One region of the [Clostridium] scindens ATCC 35704 genome, then DNA from elsewhere that is predicted to be linked to it. Evidence: a T-box and tRNA genes for the amino acid it is inferred to sense, from the RefSeq annotation. Region 1 holds a T-box; the other holds one or more tRNA genes.
The links. A T-box is a leader RNA that pairs with one kind of tRNA and senses whether it is charged. The one in region 1 lies ahead of proS (proline--tRNA ligase), so its partner is inferred to be a tRNA-Pro.
Positions count from the first base shown of each region.

Region 2: it encodes a tRNA-Pro, which carries the amino acid that the T-box ahead of proS (proline--tRNA ligase) is inferred to sense. The anticodon was not compared.

Region 1 is NZ_CP036170.1:1,262,627-1,271,565, reverse strand. Features, by position in the region: gene HDCHBGLK_RS06540 (RNA-binding S4 domain-containing protein) at 1-163, opposite strand, end outside; gene HDCHBGLK_RS06535 (HU family DNA-binding protein) at 248-523, opposite strand; gene HDCHBGLK_RS06530 (phospho-sugar mutase) at 706-2,439, opposite strand; gene HDCHBGLK_RS06525 (CotS family spore coat protein) at 2,484-3,497, opposite strand; gene HDCHBGLK_RS06520 (CCA tRNA nucleotidyltransferase) at 3,583-4,911, opposite strand; gene proS (proline--tRNA ligase) at 5,076-6,518, opposite strand; T-box leader at 6,623-6,830, opposite strand; gene HDCHBGLK_RS06510 (calcium/sodium antiporter) at 6,911-7,876, opposite strand; gene HDCHBGLK_RS06505 (RluA family pseudouridine synthase) at 7,968-8,657, shown strand; gene spoVG (septation regulator SpoVG) at 8,730-8,939, opposite strand, start outside.
Region 2 is NZ_CP036170.1:1,653,277-1,662,215, reverse strand. Features, by position in the region: gene nox (H2O-forming NADH oxidase) at 1-1,290, opposite strand, end outside; tRNA gene HDCHBGLK_RS08555 (tRNA-Gln) at 1,708-1,778, shown strand; tRNA gene HDCHBGLK_RS08550 (tRNA-Pro) at 1,833-1,906, shown strand; gene HDCHBGLK_RS08545 (septation protein SpoVG family protein) at 2,148-2,795, opposite strand; partial or broken gene tnpC (IS66 family transposase) at 2,931-4,084, opposite strand; partial or broken gene tnpA (IS200/IS605 family transposase) at 4,198-4,670, opposite strand; gene HDCHBGLK_RS08530 (CPBP family intramembrane glutamic endopeptidase) at 4,860-5,696, opposite strand; gene HDCHBGLK_RS08525 (TlpA family protein disulfide reductase) at 5,711-6,589, opposite strand; gene HDCHBGLK_RS08520 (4Fe-4S binding protein) at 6,576-7,505, opposite strand; gene HDCHBGLK_RS08515 (CD1871A family CXXC motif-containing protein) at 7,513-7,677, opposite strand; gene HDCHBGLK_RS08510 (response regulator transcription factor) at 7,924-8,601, shown strand; gene HDCHBGLK_RS08505 (sensor histidine kinase) at 8,598-8,939, shown strand, end outside.

The DNA.
Region 1 (8,939 bases):
TCTTCATTCCGAATCGAATCTCAATAATGTCTCCTGGCTTTACCTTCACGGAAGCCTTTGCCACGCTTCCATTGACGGTCACTCTTCCTGCATCGCAGGCCTCGTTTGCCACGGTCCTCCTCTTGATCAGGCGGGAAACCTTTAAAAACTTGTCCAGTCTCATAACATCCTCCTTCCAGACATAAAAATAGAGAGCGTAAGGCGCTCTCTATTCCTATACTTTTATAAAACTTATCCGTTCGCCGAATTATGCGTTAACAGCGTCTTTCAATGCTTTTCCAGCCTTGAATTTTGGAGCCTTGCATGCTTCAATCTTCATGGTTTTTCCTGTCTGAGGATTTCTTCCTTCTCTTGCTGCTCTCTTGCTTACTTCGAAAGTGCCAAAGCCGACTAACTGTACCTTATGATCTTTTTTCAGTTCATCTGTTACAACATCAATAAAAGCCTTTAAAGCTTTTTCAGAATCTTTTTTAGATAATTCTGCCTGGTCAGCAATTGCTGCTACTAATTCTGTTTTGTTCATGGATAATTTCCTCCTCTTGTTTACGTATAGAATCCCTTATTTTCAATTCTACAAATTATTCGGCTCCCCATACGCTCATATGGCATGCCTTTAGTTACTGTTATACCTGTTTTCCCTGTATTTGTCAAGGTGATTTCTCAGTTTTTCCCGTATTTTCAGGGTTTTCCCACTTTTTCCCTGACTTACATCATGGTGTTGATCATGGATAAAACTTCTTCTCCAAGCTTGCTTGATTTTTCATCCGCATCCTTAAGGGAACTTCCCTTGATTCCATAATAAAATTTTACTTTAGGCTCCGTACCGGATGGTCTTACGCACAGCCACGCGTCATCCGTCAGATCATAATACAAGACGTTGGATGTTGGAAGCCCGGTCTGTGCCACATCGCCTGTAGCCACGTCTTTGATCGTATCAGCCTGATAGTCTCTTACCTTCAGCACCTTGTATCCGCCTACTTCCAGCGGCGGGTTCTTGCGCAGAGTCTCTAAGATTTCCTGGATCTTCTGAAGGCCTTCGATTCCTTTTAGCGTGATAGACTGGATATCATCCTTATAGTAGCCATACTTGTCATACATGTCCACCATAGCGTCCCACAGGGTCTTACCCTTCGTCTTATAATAGGCTGCAGCCTCGCACAGAGCCATTGTCGCTACGATCGCATCCTTGTCCCTTGCGTAGGTTCCGATCAGGCAGCCATAACTTTCTTCAAAGCCAAAGAGATATGTCCCTTTCCCCGTAGTCTCGAATCCGAGGATCTGCTGTCCGATATACTTAAAGCCGGTCAGGACCTCGATGAGTCCGATATCATAGCCCTTGGCTATGGCATCCGCCAGATTGGAGGTTACAATGGTCTTAATGAGATAGCCGTCGTCCGGAAGGCCGCTGACTTCCTTGCGCTGGCCGATCTCATAGTCTGCAAGCAGGCAACCGGACATATTGCCGGTAAGTACCTTGTACTCTCCTGACTTGGCATCTTTTACATACACTCCAAGTCGGTCGGCATCCGGATCCGTAGCCAGCACCAAGTCGGCATCCACCTCTTTTGCAAGCGCAAGCCCAAGTTCAAAGGCTTCCTTGGCCTCTGGATTCGGATAGGAAACGGTGGGGAATTCTCCGTCCGGCAGTTCCTGTTCCTTTACTACATATACATTTTCAAACCCCAATTCCTTAAGAATGCGCCTTGCCGGAATATTTCCGGTACCGTGAAGAGGACTGTAGACGATCTTCAGTTCCTTTCCTACCGCATCAATGGAGTCTTGATGTATCACCTGTTTCTTAAGTTTTGCAATGTAGCCATCGTCCACTTCCTGCCCGATAACTTCATAGAGTCCGGCCTTCTTTGCTTCCTCAAGCCCCATGGTCTTTACCGTATTATAATCCGTAACTGCCTCAACCTCATCCATAATTCCTTTGTCATGAGGAGGGGTAATCTGTGCGCCATCCTCCCAGTATACCTTGTATCCATTATACTCCGGCGGATTATGGCTGGCCGTAATGTTAATTCCGGCTATGCATCCAAGCGTGCGAACGGCGTAAGACAGTTCAGGCGTCGGGCGCAGAGATTCAAATACATACGCCTTGATCCCGTTGGCAGCAAGGCACAATGCAGCCTCATCTGCAAACTCCGGGGACATGCGCCGGGAATCATACGCGATTGCCACGCCTTTCGCCTGACCGCCATTCTTCATGATATAGTTGGCAAGCCCCTGGGTTGCCTTTCTGACTGTATAGATGTTCATGCGGTTCGTTCCTGCGCCGATGATTCCTCTTAGTCCGGCAGTTCCAAATTCTAGATCTTTGTAGAAACGCTCCTTGATCTCATTATCATCTTCCGCTATGCTTCTTAGTTCATCCTTTGTGTTTTCATCAAAGTATGGATTGCTTAGCCATCCCTCAAATTTTTCACGATATTCCATAGTCGTACCTCCTGTCCTTAATGATTTTATTATACAACAGGAAACTATAAATGAAAAGAAAATATGTCCTCTAAAAACCGCCTCTTTTCTTCTGTCTGCTTAATGGAAGTATTGAGTTTCTCTATACTTTTTATGGATATCCACGCCTTATTTGAATGATAATACGAATTGGCAATCTTCCAGAACTTCTCCGGATAGATCAGGCGTACCTTAAGATATTCCAGCTCTGCATCCGTAATCGGCCTGATCGCGGAATATGCATTGATCATATTATCCCCAAGCCGTTCCTTCCATCCATGTTTTTCCATTACCTTGCGCAGGAAATAATACAGGTCCTCCACCTGCACATCCCTCTTAAACTTCTCAAAGTTAGTGGTGGCAATGCGGTAAGGCTCTTTCTTGTAATTATAATCCCCCTGCACCATCAGTATATTATGGTAGTTATACTCGCCGTGGGTCATACAGCAGTTCTTCACGCTGTCCTGGTAGAGGCTCTCATAGTCCGAATTCTCCAGTTCCGCTATCGCCGCGTCCGCCCACTGGTAGATCTGGTCAAAATGTTTCAGAAACGCGAATTCAAATTCTCCTTTGGGCGCAATACCCCTCATGAACTTACGCACCTTTTTTAATTCCCTGTTATGGCGCAGATACTCATCTTTCAGATGGGCGCCCGCCGTCACATTGCTCCCCAGCTCATGGCACATCAATATATGAAGTTTCGCCAGGTTGCCGGACGCCGCAAGCAGTTCTGCCGGTTTCTTTACATCGCACTCCCGGCCCTTGAACCAGGACTTCAGCATATATCTGCTGCCGTCTTCCAGCGCAGAAAGGCATTCTCCTTCCCTGGTCAATATGATCCTGTCTATTCTTCCATATCCCTGGCTATAAAGATATTCATACAATTCGAACAGCGCAGGGATACGTTTCTCAGACACCCTCACTTCTTTCAGCAAAAGCAGCCCCTGATCCGTGTCGCATAAAATAGCACCCCTGGTTTTACGGGTGCTGATGACTTCTATATTATACTGCTCTAAAACACCTAGTTCATATTCCTGCATACTAATCCCCTGCACTCTATTTTACATATTCTCTCTAACGTATGTCAGGAAAAGAGAAAATATGATTAAGGGCAGGGGATTTTCTTTAATTCAGCCGTTTCAGCAGTTCTTCCTTTGTATTTAATTTCGGATCCTCTATGACCAGTTTCAGCAATTCCTCCAGTTTCTCGCCGATTTTCTTGCCCGGCTTCATGCCTGAGGCGATCAGATCCCGGCCGGTCACCGCCAGATCCTTTAAAGATACGCAGTCGCCATCTTCCACGATCTGGTGGTATAATTCTTCTATCTGATCCAGATTCTCGATCTTTTCCTCCCTCTGATACATACTCTGGGCCAGCACGTCCGCGCGGCGTACTTCCATGTAATATGGGAATAGTTCTTCCCCGATCTGGTTCATGGCCCTGCGCACGCTTTTTGCCGTGGCAGGCATGCGAAGATCATGGCAGCGGACCAGCCTTGTCACTTTGCGTATCGTATCATTGTCGAATTTCAGCCTTCTTAGCACATTCTCGGCAATTCTCTCGCTCTCCAGGGCATGCTTCTTAAAATGGGCGACTCCTGCTTCATCCACCGTCTTCAACGCCGGCTTACCCATATCATGCAACAGCATGGCAAGCCTTAGGATCTTATCTGCGCGGATATTCTTCATGGCATGCAGCGTATGCTCGCCCACACTATACATATGGTGCGGCGTCTCCTGGCCAGTCGTCATCAGCTGGTCGAATTCCGGAAGAACTATCCGCGTCATTCCTAATTCATATGCCTCACGCAGCATTTCCGGACGCTTTGATGTAATCATTTTTACTAATTCCACCTGTATTCTCTCCGCACTGATATTCTGAAGCGTCCAGGCCAGTTCTTTCATCCCCTGCCGAGTGTCCTCCTCTATATCGAATCCCAGCTGGGCCGCGAAGCGCACTCCCCGCAGGATTCTAAGCGCGTCTTCTTTGAATCGTTCCTTCGCGGTGCCAACGCAGCGTATCATCCCTGCTTCCAGATCTTCAAGCCCTCCAAATATATCAACCAGGCCATCCGTTTCATTATATGCCATCGCGTTGATGGTAAAATCCCTCCGAAGCAGATCTTCCCGGAGATTGCGCGTAAAGGTAACTTCCTTTGGATGCCTGCTGTCCTCATATTTCCCGTCGATCCGATATGTTGTCACTTCAAATCCTTCTTTTTCCAGGAGTACCGTAATCGTTCCATGCTGGATGCCGGTATCAAACGTCTTATCGAACAAAGCCTTTGTTTCTTCCGGCATGGCTGATGTCGTGATATCCCAATCCTCCGGCTCCCTTCCCAGGATAGAATCCCGGATGCATCCGCCTACTGCATACGCCTCATACCCATGTTCCTGAAGCGTTCCGATAATTCTGCCTACTTTTTCAGGCAATTGTATAGTTCTATCTTCCACAGCGATATCCTCCAAATAAACTAACTTATCCTATCATATCACATTTCCTCCTGAATTAACAAATCTATGACATTCCAAGACTGTTCAAAGAAAAAAAGAACTGCCATACCAAGGATTTTTCAATCTTGGTACAGCAGTTCCCGATATTCTAAGCACTCTATTTCCTAGTAGGATTTGCCCCAGTATGCCATATGCTTGGCTGGCTTTCCACACCAGATACATTTATCGGAAATCATTTCCTCATCTTCTATCAGACATCTGGTTGCCGCTCCGCCTGTGGCGTACTTCACTTCGCCTTCGCATTCCGGATCTCCACACCAACAGGCCTTGACAAAACCACGGTTAGCCTTGAACTTCTCAACCATTTCATCCATGGTTGTAGCAGTATCAATGTGGCTCTGAAGGAACTCATTCGCCCTGTCATACATATCCTGCTGCTCCTGCTCTAAGATGTCGCGCAGTTTCACTGCAATCTCATCCAGGGATACGACGATCTTTTCACGGTTATCACGGCGGACAACGACCACCTGATTCTTCTCAATGTCCTTAGGTCCGATCTCGATACGAGTAGGAATTCCAAGCATCTCCTGCTCAGAGAATTTCCATCCTGTACTCTTATCAGAGTCATCGATCTTCACTCTGTATCCGGCCTTCTTAAGTTCATCCAGCAGTGCGAAAGATCTGTCCAGCACGCCTTCTTTGTGCTGTGCGATCGGGATGATCCGGCATTCTACAGGAGCCACATGAGGCGGAAGCACCAGTCCGCTGTCATCGCCATGAACCATGATAAGGGCGCCGATACTTCTTGTAGACCATCCACAGGATGTCTCATATACGCTCTGAAGCTGGTTGTTCTTATCCACATACTTGATTCCGAACGCATCCGGGAATCCGCTTCCGAAGAAATGGCTGGTTGCGGACTGCAACGCTTTTCCGTCATGCATCAGCGCTTCAATGGTGTACGTATCCTGTGCTCCGGCAAACTTCTCATGCTCTGCCTTTCTTCCGGATACGAATGGTATCGCAAGCGTCTCCTTGTAGCAGTCCTCATATACATGAAGCATCTGGATCGTGCGTTCCTCCGCCTCTTCATATGTTGCATGGATTGTATGGCCTTCCTGCCATAAGAATTCTCTTGAACGGAGGAAAGGTCTTGTTGTCTTCTCCCAGCGCAGTACGGTATTCCACTGATTCCATACCTTTGGAAGATCTCTATATGACTGAACCGTCTTTGCCCATAAATCACAGAACAGCGTCTCTGATGTAGGACGGATGCATAATCTTTCCTGTAACCTTTCCATACCGCCATGTGTTACCCATGCTACTTCCGGAGCGAATCCTTCGATATGATCCGCTTCTTTTTCCAAAAGGCTCTCTGGAATCAAAGTTGGGAGGTATACGTTCTCTACCCCGGTCTCTTTAAAACGCTTGTCAAGATCCGCCTGGATCAGTTCCCAGATTGCGTAGCCATTAGGCAGGTAGTTCAGGCATCCCTTTACGCTTGAATAATCGCACAGTTCGGCCTCGCGTACGACATCTGTGTACCATTGCGCGAAATCCTCATCACGTGGCGTGATGCTTTCAACTAATTTCTTTTCCTTTGCCATGTTTCTCTTCTCCTTTTCTTCTCTCGCAGGGCCCTTGCCCCACTTTAATTACTGGCGGGAACTTGATTGCCGCAGACAAAAAACGCCGGGCTTTTCGCTCCCTAAAAAGGGACCGAAAAGCTCGGCGGTACCACCCTAGTTAACTGCGACCCTTTCGCAGTTCTCTCATTAACCATTAACGCTGGCAGGACGCTGCACTTTCATGCAGTGGCTCCAAGGCGGGTTCCATGCAGTTCTAAGCGGAAATCTTGCACCAGATGATCCCCTCTCTGAGGCTCGCTTACATGTACTAATCCTCTTCATTGCCAAATGATATTGAATTAAACGTAATTTTAATCTATTGCCACTCATTTGTCAACCCAAAATATTACGAAATCCGCCAAAAGCCTGCCCTATCGAAGCAGCACATAGATAAAAAATGCCAGATACGCGACCAGAAACAGCACGCCTTCTTTTCTGTGTATTTCACGCTTGCTGATGGCCGCCACATATACGATAATGCTTGCCATGATCAGAATCATCGTGTCGTAGACCGCTGTAATATCCAGCACAATCGGCGTTATCGCAGCCGATACTCCCAGTATCAGCAGAATATTAAAAATATTGGAGCCTACCACATTGCCCACCGCAAGGTCATTCTCGCCTTTTCCGGCTGCAACTACGGATGTCACCAGTTCCGGCAGGGATGTTCCAAGGGCCACGATCGTCAGTCCGATGAATGTCTGGCTCAGCCCAAAGGATACCGCAATGCTGCTTGCGCTGTCCACAACCAGATCGCCTCCCCAGATAATGCCAGCCAGGCCCACCAGGATGTATCCCGCGCTTTTTGCCGGACTAAGCAGTTTATAATCTTCCTCTTCTTCCATCACCTCGTGCCTGGAACGCAGCGCTGTCTTGACCGTCGCATACAGGAACACGGCAAACAATGCAAGAAAAAGCAGTCCGCCCCATCTGCCAAGAACATATTTTCCTTCCCCGCTCAGTACCTTTGTAATCGAGAAATCGGAATTCAGAAGCAGCAGAATCACCGCTATAAAGATAGAAAACGGGAATTCCTTTTTCAGCAAAGACCACTTGGCCCGGACAGGATTCACCAGCGCGCAGCACCCAAGCACCACCAGCAGGTTGAATATATTCGATCCCAGCACGTTGCTGACCGCCAGATCATTATTTCCCTTGATGGCCGCTGTCACGCTGACCGACAGTTCCGGCATGCTTGTCCCAAATGCCACTACCGTAAGCCCTATAATAATCGATGGCACCTTCAAGAGCTTTGCCACGCTGGAACTGCCGTCCACAAAATAATCCGCTCCTTTGATCAATAATATAAATCCCAGAATCAATAGTAAATAATCCATTTTTCTGCCTTCCCCTATTTTTATTTGCATATTTTAATCCACTATGTTTAAATGATAAGAGTGAAAAGTCGCAAAGTCAAGGAGAATTCATATGAATACCAAGCGCATAGAAATCTTATATGAGGATTCCCACATACTGGTGTGCATAAAACCTCACGGGGTCCCAACCCAGAGCAGGCGGGCAGGCACGCCCGATATGGAAAGTCTTATTAAGAATCATATCTGTCAGTCTGCCCCGGAAAAAGGCGAGCCATACCTGGCGGTCATCCACCGCCTGGATCAGCCCGTAAAAGGAATCCTGGTTTTTGCCAAGACGCCCTTTGCAGCAAAGGAACTAAACCGCCAGCTGCAAAGCCATGGCTTTGGAAAATATTACCGTGCTTTGGCGGATGGCCATCCCTCTCAGAAAGAAGGCACGCTGGAGGACTATCTCATAAAGGATGGGCGCACCAACACTTCCCGTGTCTGCGTTTCCGGCACGGCAGGAGCCAAGCTTGCCCGTCTTCATTATACCGTTGTAGAACAGGGGCCTTTCCTCTTTGACCAATCCAAAGACGATGATGCGCCACGGACAGAACTGGATATCAGGCTGGATACAGGCCGCCATCATCAGATTCGCGTGCAGCTGTCCCACATGGGCTGCCCCATCGCAGGCGATACCAAGTATAACCCAAATGTGCATAAGGACGAAGGCTGGCAGAACATCTGCCTGTGCGCCTACCGGCTGGAATTCTTACATCCCAAAACACATAAAAACATGACGTTTCATTTGTTAGGCTAGATACTTTTTCGGTCGCCGCAAATCAAACAGGGCATGCATTCTTTATGCATACCCTGTCCATCTTAATATTTCTTATTCTTCCTCTTCATTCAACGCTTCTTCGTATCTCTCAAGAATAATACTCTGTATACGCTCTCTGGTCACTGAATTAATTGGATGCGCAATGTCTCGATATTCCCCGTCTAATGCTTTTTTACTCGGCATAGCAATAAAGAGTCCTTTTTCACCCTCAATGACCTTGATGTCATGTACTACGAATTCCTCATCCATAGTAATTGATAC
Region 2 (8,939 bases), 390 kb from region 1:
AAAATGAGGCAGGAAGAACAGATCCAGAAGCTTCAACTTGTCAATCGTAACCTGCTCCTGTATTGCAAGGGAGAACATGTGGATCCCCATGGAAATATCATATTTCGAGCACATCTGGGCACCCAGGACGATCCGAGTCTTCTTGTCATAGACGATCCGGATCCGTACCTTCTCGTTGCCGCTTTCTATGAACCCTGCCTTCTGCCAGTCTTCATAGTCAGCCGCAGCCGCCTCATAGCCAAGTTCCAGCGCCTTCTTCAAAGATATTCCCGTGCTCACCATGTTAAGCCCCCAGATGCAGATCGCGTTGGAGCCCTGCACCCCTGCTGATTCAAGGGGTGTTCCGCACGCATTGTGGGCAGCGATAATGCCAGATCGCACGGCATTGGTAGCAAGGGCAATGTAGTCCTTTCTCTGGGTCGCATTGTTGAATACCGTCGCGCAGTCTCCGATGGCATATACTTCCGGCCTGCTGGCCTGCTGATGCAGATCTACCAGGAATGCCCCATTACGGAAAAGTTCCAGGCTGCCATCCGCATATTGGGTATTGGGACGAAATCCGATGCAAAAAACGGCCATATCCGTATCATAAGAATCCTTGTCTGTCACTACCCGCTCTACGAGTTCCTGGCCTTGTATTTCCTGAACCATCTCTCCAAATGCAGTTCTTACGCCGTTTTCCCTTAAGTTTTCTTCCATGATCTTACAGAATTCCGGATCGTAATAGGCAGAAAGGCAGGTATCCGCACAGTCCACCAGGGTGGTCTTACGCCCGTTTCTTGCAAACGCCTCCGCCAGTTCCACGCCGATATAACCGGCTCCGATAATCGTCACCTTTTGAATAGATGGATCTTCCAGTTTTTCAATTACATCCGCTGCATTCTGGTACAGTTTGACGAACTGGACATTCTTTAGCTCCATTCCCTTCACCTTGGGTTGGATGGGAAGGGATCCTGTGGCAAGGATCAGCTTATCATAATTTGCCTCTATCTCCTCGCCTTCCTTATCCATTGCATATACCGTCTTTTTCTCAAAATCGATCCGGGACACCTTTGTCTCCAGGAACACTTTCGCCCCTTTTCCCTCCAGCGTCTCCTTGTCCGAATAAAACAGGCCCTCCGGCCCGCTGATCTGTCGCCCGATCCACAATGCCATGCCGCAACCCAGAAAACTGATATTGGAATTGGCGTCAAACGCAGTCACATCCTTATCCGTATAATTGTCCAGAATGGTGTTCAAAGCTGCCGTACCTGCATGGTTCGCTCCGATTACTATGATTCTATCGCTCACTTTCCTATACCTCCCGCCATGGACGCAATATGCCGCGCCCACACAAACTATTCTTAGTCTGCGCCGCTTTTGGGAAGTCTATACAGATAAATACTGCCCGTTAATACCTATACATATTGCTTCAGGTCTTCCATAGCCTTGTCGTCAAATTTAGACTTATCAATTCTGGCGTGCTTCAGATATTTCCGCCAGATTAGAATCAGGACAAATCCCGCCCCGATTACTGCCGTCAGGAAATAGAAGAAGTAGGGGTTAAGCGCCATGCAGGCAAGAGCTAAAAAGCCTATTTATAGACAATATAAATCGGCTCAAACGACGCAATACTTTAGTGGGCAAAATAAAATAAAAAAAGTTGAAAAAAAGGGTTGATTTTTGATAAATATTTGGTATAATATAACATGTTCGCTGGAAAAACATTGCGGATTGGTGTAATGGCAGCACAGCAGACTCTGACTCTGTTAGTAGAGGTTCGAGTCCTCTATCCGTAGTTCCTTGGCAGGGGCGCCGGGTATCTTGCAGGACAAGATGTCCGGTTACATTTTCGGAGTGTGGCTCAGTTTGGTAGAGCGCTACGTTCGGGACGTAGAGGTCGCAAGTTCAAATCTTGTCACTCCGACTTGAAGCCAAGGCTTAAATAAAGGGATTGCATGAAAATGCAGTTCCTTATTTTTTTATCAAAATTGTTGCCTAAGAATTTTTATATAAGACAATATCAACTAGGGATGATCAAGCCAAAACTTAAACAGATACAAAGAATAGCAAATTTACGCTCCGAGGCCTTATTGATGATATTATTAAGATAATTCGAGCAACTTGCCTCGGAGTATTGTACTAACGGAATATTAATGAATTCTACCTTATCGTGCCTTGTCTCTGCCGTTATTCTGACAATCCCGGCTTGTATTCATGATATTATCCTTTGAATTCCTAGAAACAGTCGGGGAGGATAGCGCTTTCTCATGTGCATCCATTGTGGCCATCTTGATTTTTTCCTGCATAGTCTTTGTCGTTGCATATACAATATCTTTATAACCTTCATCGCTTTTATATTGTGGCATCTGTACGAAAAGTCCTTTTTCGGATTCTTTGATCAGAATTCCTTTTATCGTTAAGCCCAGTTCAGAAATCCTGGCCGTTGCTACTCCTTTCAGCCTTACCGCGTGATTTTCTTGATTTTGGTCTTTTATTGGTGTGACCCTTATCTCCACCTCTGGCAATCCTACATCTTTTAGCAGTTCCATTTTCATTGCGGAGAAGATTGCTGCATCTATCTCTTTTCGGGCTTCCTTGTCATGTGGGAAGACAATGACTTCGTAACCATCTTTTGTTTTTCTTTGCGGATATGACACGAAGGATTTTTCTTCGCCGGAAGTCTTGTCCGTATATTTCATTACCCGTACTGGAAACTTGATACAATCGCCAATCTCTACCCAGCCGGATGCCACAATCCCTGTCTTCTGCATCGCATCTTCGCTATGCAGTTTAATCTGTGTCTCTATCTTCATAATATGCACGCCTTTCTCCTATCTAGTTTTATTGCATCTTCTAATGGTATTTTCGTAACCGTCAAATATGATTGTGTATGGAAAAACCGCTAACTTCCTGTTATTCTTGAAAGTTAGCGGTTATCGACATATTTTTTATATGATTGGATCCCATGGCAGATAGTCTTCCAAGTATTCTGGATACTGCATAAATGCAGATCCCGGGATGTCTCCAAGGATATACTGGATATATTTTCGTGGATTCAATCCATTTGCCTTGGCAGTTTCTATCAGTGTATAGATTCCAGCACTGGCTTCAGCTCCTTGGGGACTCTGTTCTCTGCAAGATTGTTGGAAATCGAGCAGTTCCCATCCAACAGATAATTCATCAAACCTGATTTCTGATTGAACGCATAGGTAAAGGCTTCTCCGAGTTTCGACTTTGGCAGCATCCCAACAGATACCTTTTCTGCCCATGACCAGAAAGCCTCTAATACGGGGCTTTCCTGTATCAGACGCTGTTCTTTTCTTGTTTCAGATGACAATACTTCCAGTTTAAAAAGTCGGTTGATATAGCGGATTGCCTGAGCCGGTATGGTTTCCTGCGGATTGGCGACATCTTTCGCAAGGGCATCTACAAAATATCTTCTCAAATGCGTCCAGCAGAAACATCTGGTGATCCCCGTTACCTTTTCATATCCTTTATAGGCATCCGTATGGATATATCCGGTGTAACCTTTCAGGAACTTCCGAGAAAATGTTCCGCTTCTTCCAGGCTGATAATCGAACATTCGAATTGGCTGCTCACTATTTTTTATGGAACAGTACACCCACATGTAGGAATCCGTAGTATTTCGTCCAGGTTCTCCAAGTACCTGGATCGGTGTTTCATCGATAAGCTCATATTTCTGACGGATGACCCAGGCTACCGTAGACGGGGATGCATAAGAATGCTGGATTACCGGATAAGGCATAGGGGATTTTTCCATATATCCCCTTCCTTCTTTACGGCATTTCCGGCACTCGAAAGTTTCACGGTAATAATCGATCACACGGACTTTTGCCGGAATAAATTCAACTTCCGTGCGGACGAATTCTTCACCGACAGAAACCAGAGGTGTTCCGCATTTCTCACAGAAACGGTCTTCCTGTGCAAGCGTACACAGTTTTTTCTCATGAGGAATGTCTTTCAAGAGTTTTTCTCGCTGTCCTTTGAATTTCCGGCGGCGATAGGATGCGACATCTTTAAGATCAGGTTCTGTGGCAGATGGATCCGCAGAAGTTTCTGCTTCATCAAAAAGAGACAACTGCACCACATCCACAGCAGCCCCTAAAGGGGCTATTTCAGTGCTTCCTTACTCCGGCGCAGCCCCAAAAGGAGCTTGCTGGTTTGCTTTGATTTCCTGCTACCACTCCAAGTGGTTTATTTCTTGTTTTTCTTCACCGGCTCACCCGTAAACGGGTCGATATACTCTACTAACGACATCTGGTCGTACTCTAAATCTTCTTTTAATTGATTTTGAATGTACGCTTTGATTGCAGCGATATTCTTCCCCACTGTATCTACATAATATCCACGGCACCAGAAATGTCTGTTTCCATACTTGTACTTTAAGTTCGCATGCTTTTCAAATATCATTAGCGAACTTTTTCCTTTTAAGTATCCCATGATTTCTTTACTGAATATTTCGGTGGGATCTTCACCAGCATATGGATATGATCGCTACAGCATTCTGCTTCGATTATTTCTATCCCTTTTCTTCTGCATAATGTTCCCAGTATCTGTCCCACATCTGCCTTTATGTCTTTGTAGATTACCTGACGGCGATATTTTGGTGCAAAAACGATATGATACTTGCATTCCCATTTTGTATGAGCCAAACTATTTACGTCCATTCTTAGGATCTCCTGTGCTGTTTTATTTGTGGTTTTGCAGACCCACTTTTATTCTAGCACAGGAGTTCATACTTATATCTAAAGATCTGCCCTCCCCCTGCATAGCAGGGGGTTTATTTTTACTGTGACACAAAACAAATCGGCACACGGTTATGAGCCATGTGCCGATTCGCTACAATACTTACATTTTTAAATATTTACAGATTTTTTAGCATATACCTGTTCTGTGCAGTTGCGTTTAAGTAAACGATAAATTACACAACACATAGGGATAATCATGACAAGGGAAACCATATTGAGGATAAAAACTCCTGTCTCCGAAGAGATAAAGCTTTGTATCGCACCGATAAGGTTGTTTGCCACATGTACGAGAATCGGGTACATAAGGTTATTCGTCTTCTCGTAAATTATGGCAGCAACTATTCCCATAAAGGTAGCGTAAACAGCCTGAACCATATTCATGTGATAGGCTCCGAACATTGCCGCAGACAGTATGATCGGAACCCATCCGGGGATAATCTTGCGTATAGATCGGAATACTATTCCACGGAAAAGAATCTCTTCTATGAGAGGTGCGGCAACAACGGCAATCAAAATGACACCAAAACTACTTCCACCTTCGATTTCCTTGTTCGCTGCGTCCATTGCGGCAAGGCTTCCCTGAAGTGCGGGTATTTTTTCAGCCAGCAGAACCCAGAGAAAAGAGAATCCTGAAACTCCTGCGCCTGCGGTAAAGCTTATTGCCGAGTCCTTGAGATTCGGCGCAGTTCTTATTTCGTCCTTGTCTTTTTTGAATGCCAGCTTGTAGATAATGAAGAAGATGAGTATCAGCACGATGTATACAAGCATTTCAGCCAGATATGAGAACTTCATAAACTGCTCTTGAGGTACGTGTAGAATGTTCAGGAACAAGTCGTAAACACCATAGAGGAAGATGTTTGATGTCAAAAAGTGTACCGCTATCGCAAGGATTGGGAGTACTCCAAACCAGATTTTTCGTCTAACACCTATATTGTTTTTTATCATGTCTCGCCTCCCGATTACTTATTACCATCTTTATTGCTGTCTAATTCCTGAATTTGTTTCTCAATGTTGTCTATCCTTTTAATGTCTTCAGCGAGGATCTTCAACTCATCCTCGCTGAATGAATCCTTTGCCTTCTCTACCTGCGCTTTCAAGAATTCGGCGTAGGTAATGTCGCCAGCCTGCTCAGCGCTGTCCTTCTGAATATTGTCGAATACCTTGTCCCAAACTTCCTTGTGGTCTACAAAGATATCGTTTTCCTCTGTCACAAGTACTGTCATCTTATCATCAAGTGTTGCCTCGGATTTAGGAACAGAAACTGTTTTACCGGCCTTTGCGTCATCGACCATCTTGATAATTTCATCCATTCTCTTCTCGTCTTCTATGCTTCCTACAATGGGCTCACCGATGATGTTGCCGTTTTTGTCGACCAAAATGGTAGTCGGAAAACCGAAAATTTTACCGATGTATTCTTTTGCTTCATCTCCTCCGCTTATAAACAAGTTTCTGTAGGTTGCCCCCTGTTTCGAGAGTATTTCTTTGGCTTCGGCAAGAGCCTTGTCACTTTCGCCAGCCTCGACATTTACACCAACCAACTCAGCGTTCTTTTCACGGAGCTTGGTGTTTAACTTTTCGAGCGCAGGCATCTCGTTGACGCAAGCTGAGCAGCCGTTGAACCAAAAGTTGAGAAGAGTTACCTCGTTTTTGCTGAACAGGGACTCATCAACACTGTTGCCGTCAAAATCTGTTCCCTGAAATTTCGGGAAGGTTTTGGTCTGCTCCGTTTTGCCTGCTGTGGACTGGGAGACGCCCGTATTACCGCTGCCACATGCCGCCAGTGAAATTGTCATCATAGTTACCATAAGTAGGGGTACGATTTTTTTAATTATTTTCATTTTTTATCTCTCCAATCTTGTTTATTATTTTATCTTCTTTATTTTCCACAGGGTTTTTAACCCCCCAGTGGACGCTGATTGCTTTTGCTGGGCACACCTTTATGCACTCTCCGCAGCGGATACACTCCGTGTGTGAGGTGTTTTTGGTAATGTCCACATCCATTTTGCAGGTTCTGCTGCACTTTCCGCAGGAAACGCATTTGTGCTTGTCGACATTGTAGTTAAGAAGCGAAACCTTATTAAAGAGTGCGTAGAATGCGCCGAGTGGGCACAGCCATTTGCAGAACGGACGGTAGAACAGCACGCTGAGAATTATAATCGCGGACAGTATTCCAAATTTCCAAGTGAAGAGAGGTCCGAGCATCGCCCTAATACTGCTGTTGGCAAGTGAAAGCGGTATGCCACCTTCCAATATTCCCTGCGGGCAGATGTATTTGCAGAAGTACGGTGAGCCGATTCCGGCGTTGTTTGCTACCAGTATCGGTAGCGCGATTACCGCAATGGCAAGAACACCGTATTTTATGTGCCGCAGAGCCTTAAGCTTTTTGGTGCTGAACTTCTTCGTTGGAATCTTATGAAGCAGATCCTGAAACCATCCGAATGGGCAAAGGAAGCCACAAATAAATCTTCCGAGCATTATGCCGAAAAAAATCAGTATGCCAGTTATATAGTATGAAAAACTGAACTTGGAGGAACCCACCACGGCCTGAAAAGCTCCGATGGGGCAGGTTCCTGTCGCTGCCGGACATGAGTAGCAGTTGAGTCCGGGCACGCACACCTGCTTGACTTTTCCGTTGTATAAGATTCCCTTCAGAAAATTCGGAAGATGAATGTTTGTCAGAAGCGTGGCAAACATCTGAATGGTATTCCTTTTTTTTAAAAATTCCTTGAATGAAACTTTCTTTTCTTTCTTCATTTTAGCCTTATCCAATTCCGACACACTCCAAACATAGACGAATTGCTTTCGCAAACACGGTTTCGACCTCTCCACGGTATGCGCCTAAACACACAAAGGCGGTTGCCGTAACAATCAGCATCAGTTGCGCTGCAAATTTTACCCGAGTCGAATATTTGCCGGTAAACTTCATTTGCTATCCCTCCTCTATTTTTTTTGATTTGATTTTTGCTGACAACGAAAGCATAGCAGACCGGGTATAAAGTTCCTGTTAAGAGAAAGACAATTCTTAAATCTATTTAACAGAAATTTTATTTCCCGTATGTTATAATATTTTTGAAAACTTAATTTCAAACATGATGAGTTTTTCTACAATCTGCCGAGAATTTTTCCGGCAGTAAGTAAAAATAAAGCACAGCGAAAGGAGTGTATATCAAATATGAGAATATTGGTAGTCGAGGACGAAAAGACCCTCTGCAAGACAATTGCAAAGGGACTGCGACTTGACGGGTATGAGGTGGACACCTGCTTCGATGGGGAAACTGCTTGGGACATCATACTGTCGGAGAGTTATGACCTTATAATATTGGATTTGAATCTTCCGGGAATGGATGGAATGAAGGTACTTCAAAAAATACGTATGGAGGACACAGAAACTAACATACTTATCCTTTCTGCAAGAGGCCAGCTTCAGGACAAAATAGATGGACTCGATGGAGGGGCTAACGATTATCTCTGTAAGCCATTTCATTTTGAGGAACTCGAGGCTCGCGTGCGAAGCCTTACGCGAAGGTGCGTTGTTCAGAATAATCTTGTTCTCGAGTGTGGAGAAATTTCGCTTGATACAAAGGCACGCACTGCTCTTGCAAGGGGGATAGAGCTATCACTTACGCGAAAAGAACTAGGCCTTTTGGAGTATCTTATGCTCCATCAGGAGCGTCCAGTAAGCCAGGAAGAGCTTATACAGCATGTGTGGGATGGAAGCGTCGACAGTTTCAGCAATTCCATCCGTGTGCATATTTCGGCGCTTCGCAAGAAGTTGAGAGCGGCCTTGGGATATGATCCGATTACTAATCGCATCGGGCAGGGCTACCTGATAGGGGGCATATCCGAATGAAGAAAAGGCTCTCCCTTCAGTGGAAGCTCACATTAATGACCGCACTTCTGGTAATTGTGTCCTGTCTTACTCTCAGCTACTTTATCAGCAAATCTGCCGTACTGTATATGGATGATATCGAAGATTCGGTAATAGCCATATTTCCAAAGGAATTCTTTTCGAATGATTCCTCAGGGAATATTGAATTATATCTTGATACGACGGCGAATCTTTCTGACAAGGTTAAGAACACACAGGTAGAATTTTGGAGAAAGAGTTTGCTCATAACATCAATTATCACGCTAATAAGCAGCACCCTGATATACTTTATTGTAGGATACGCGCTACGCCCGTTGCAG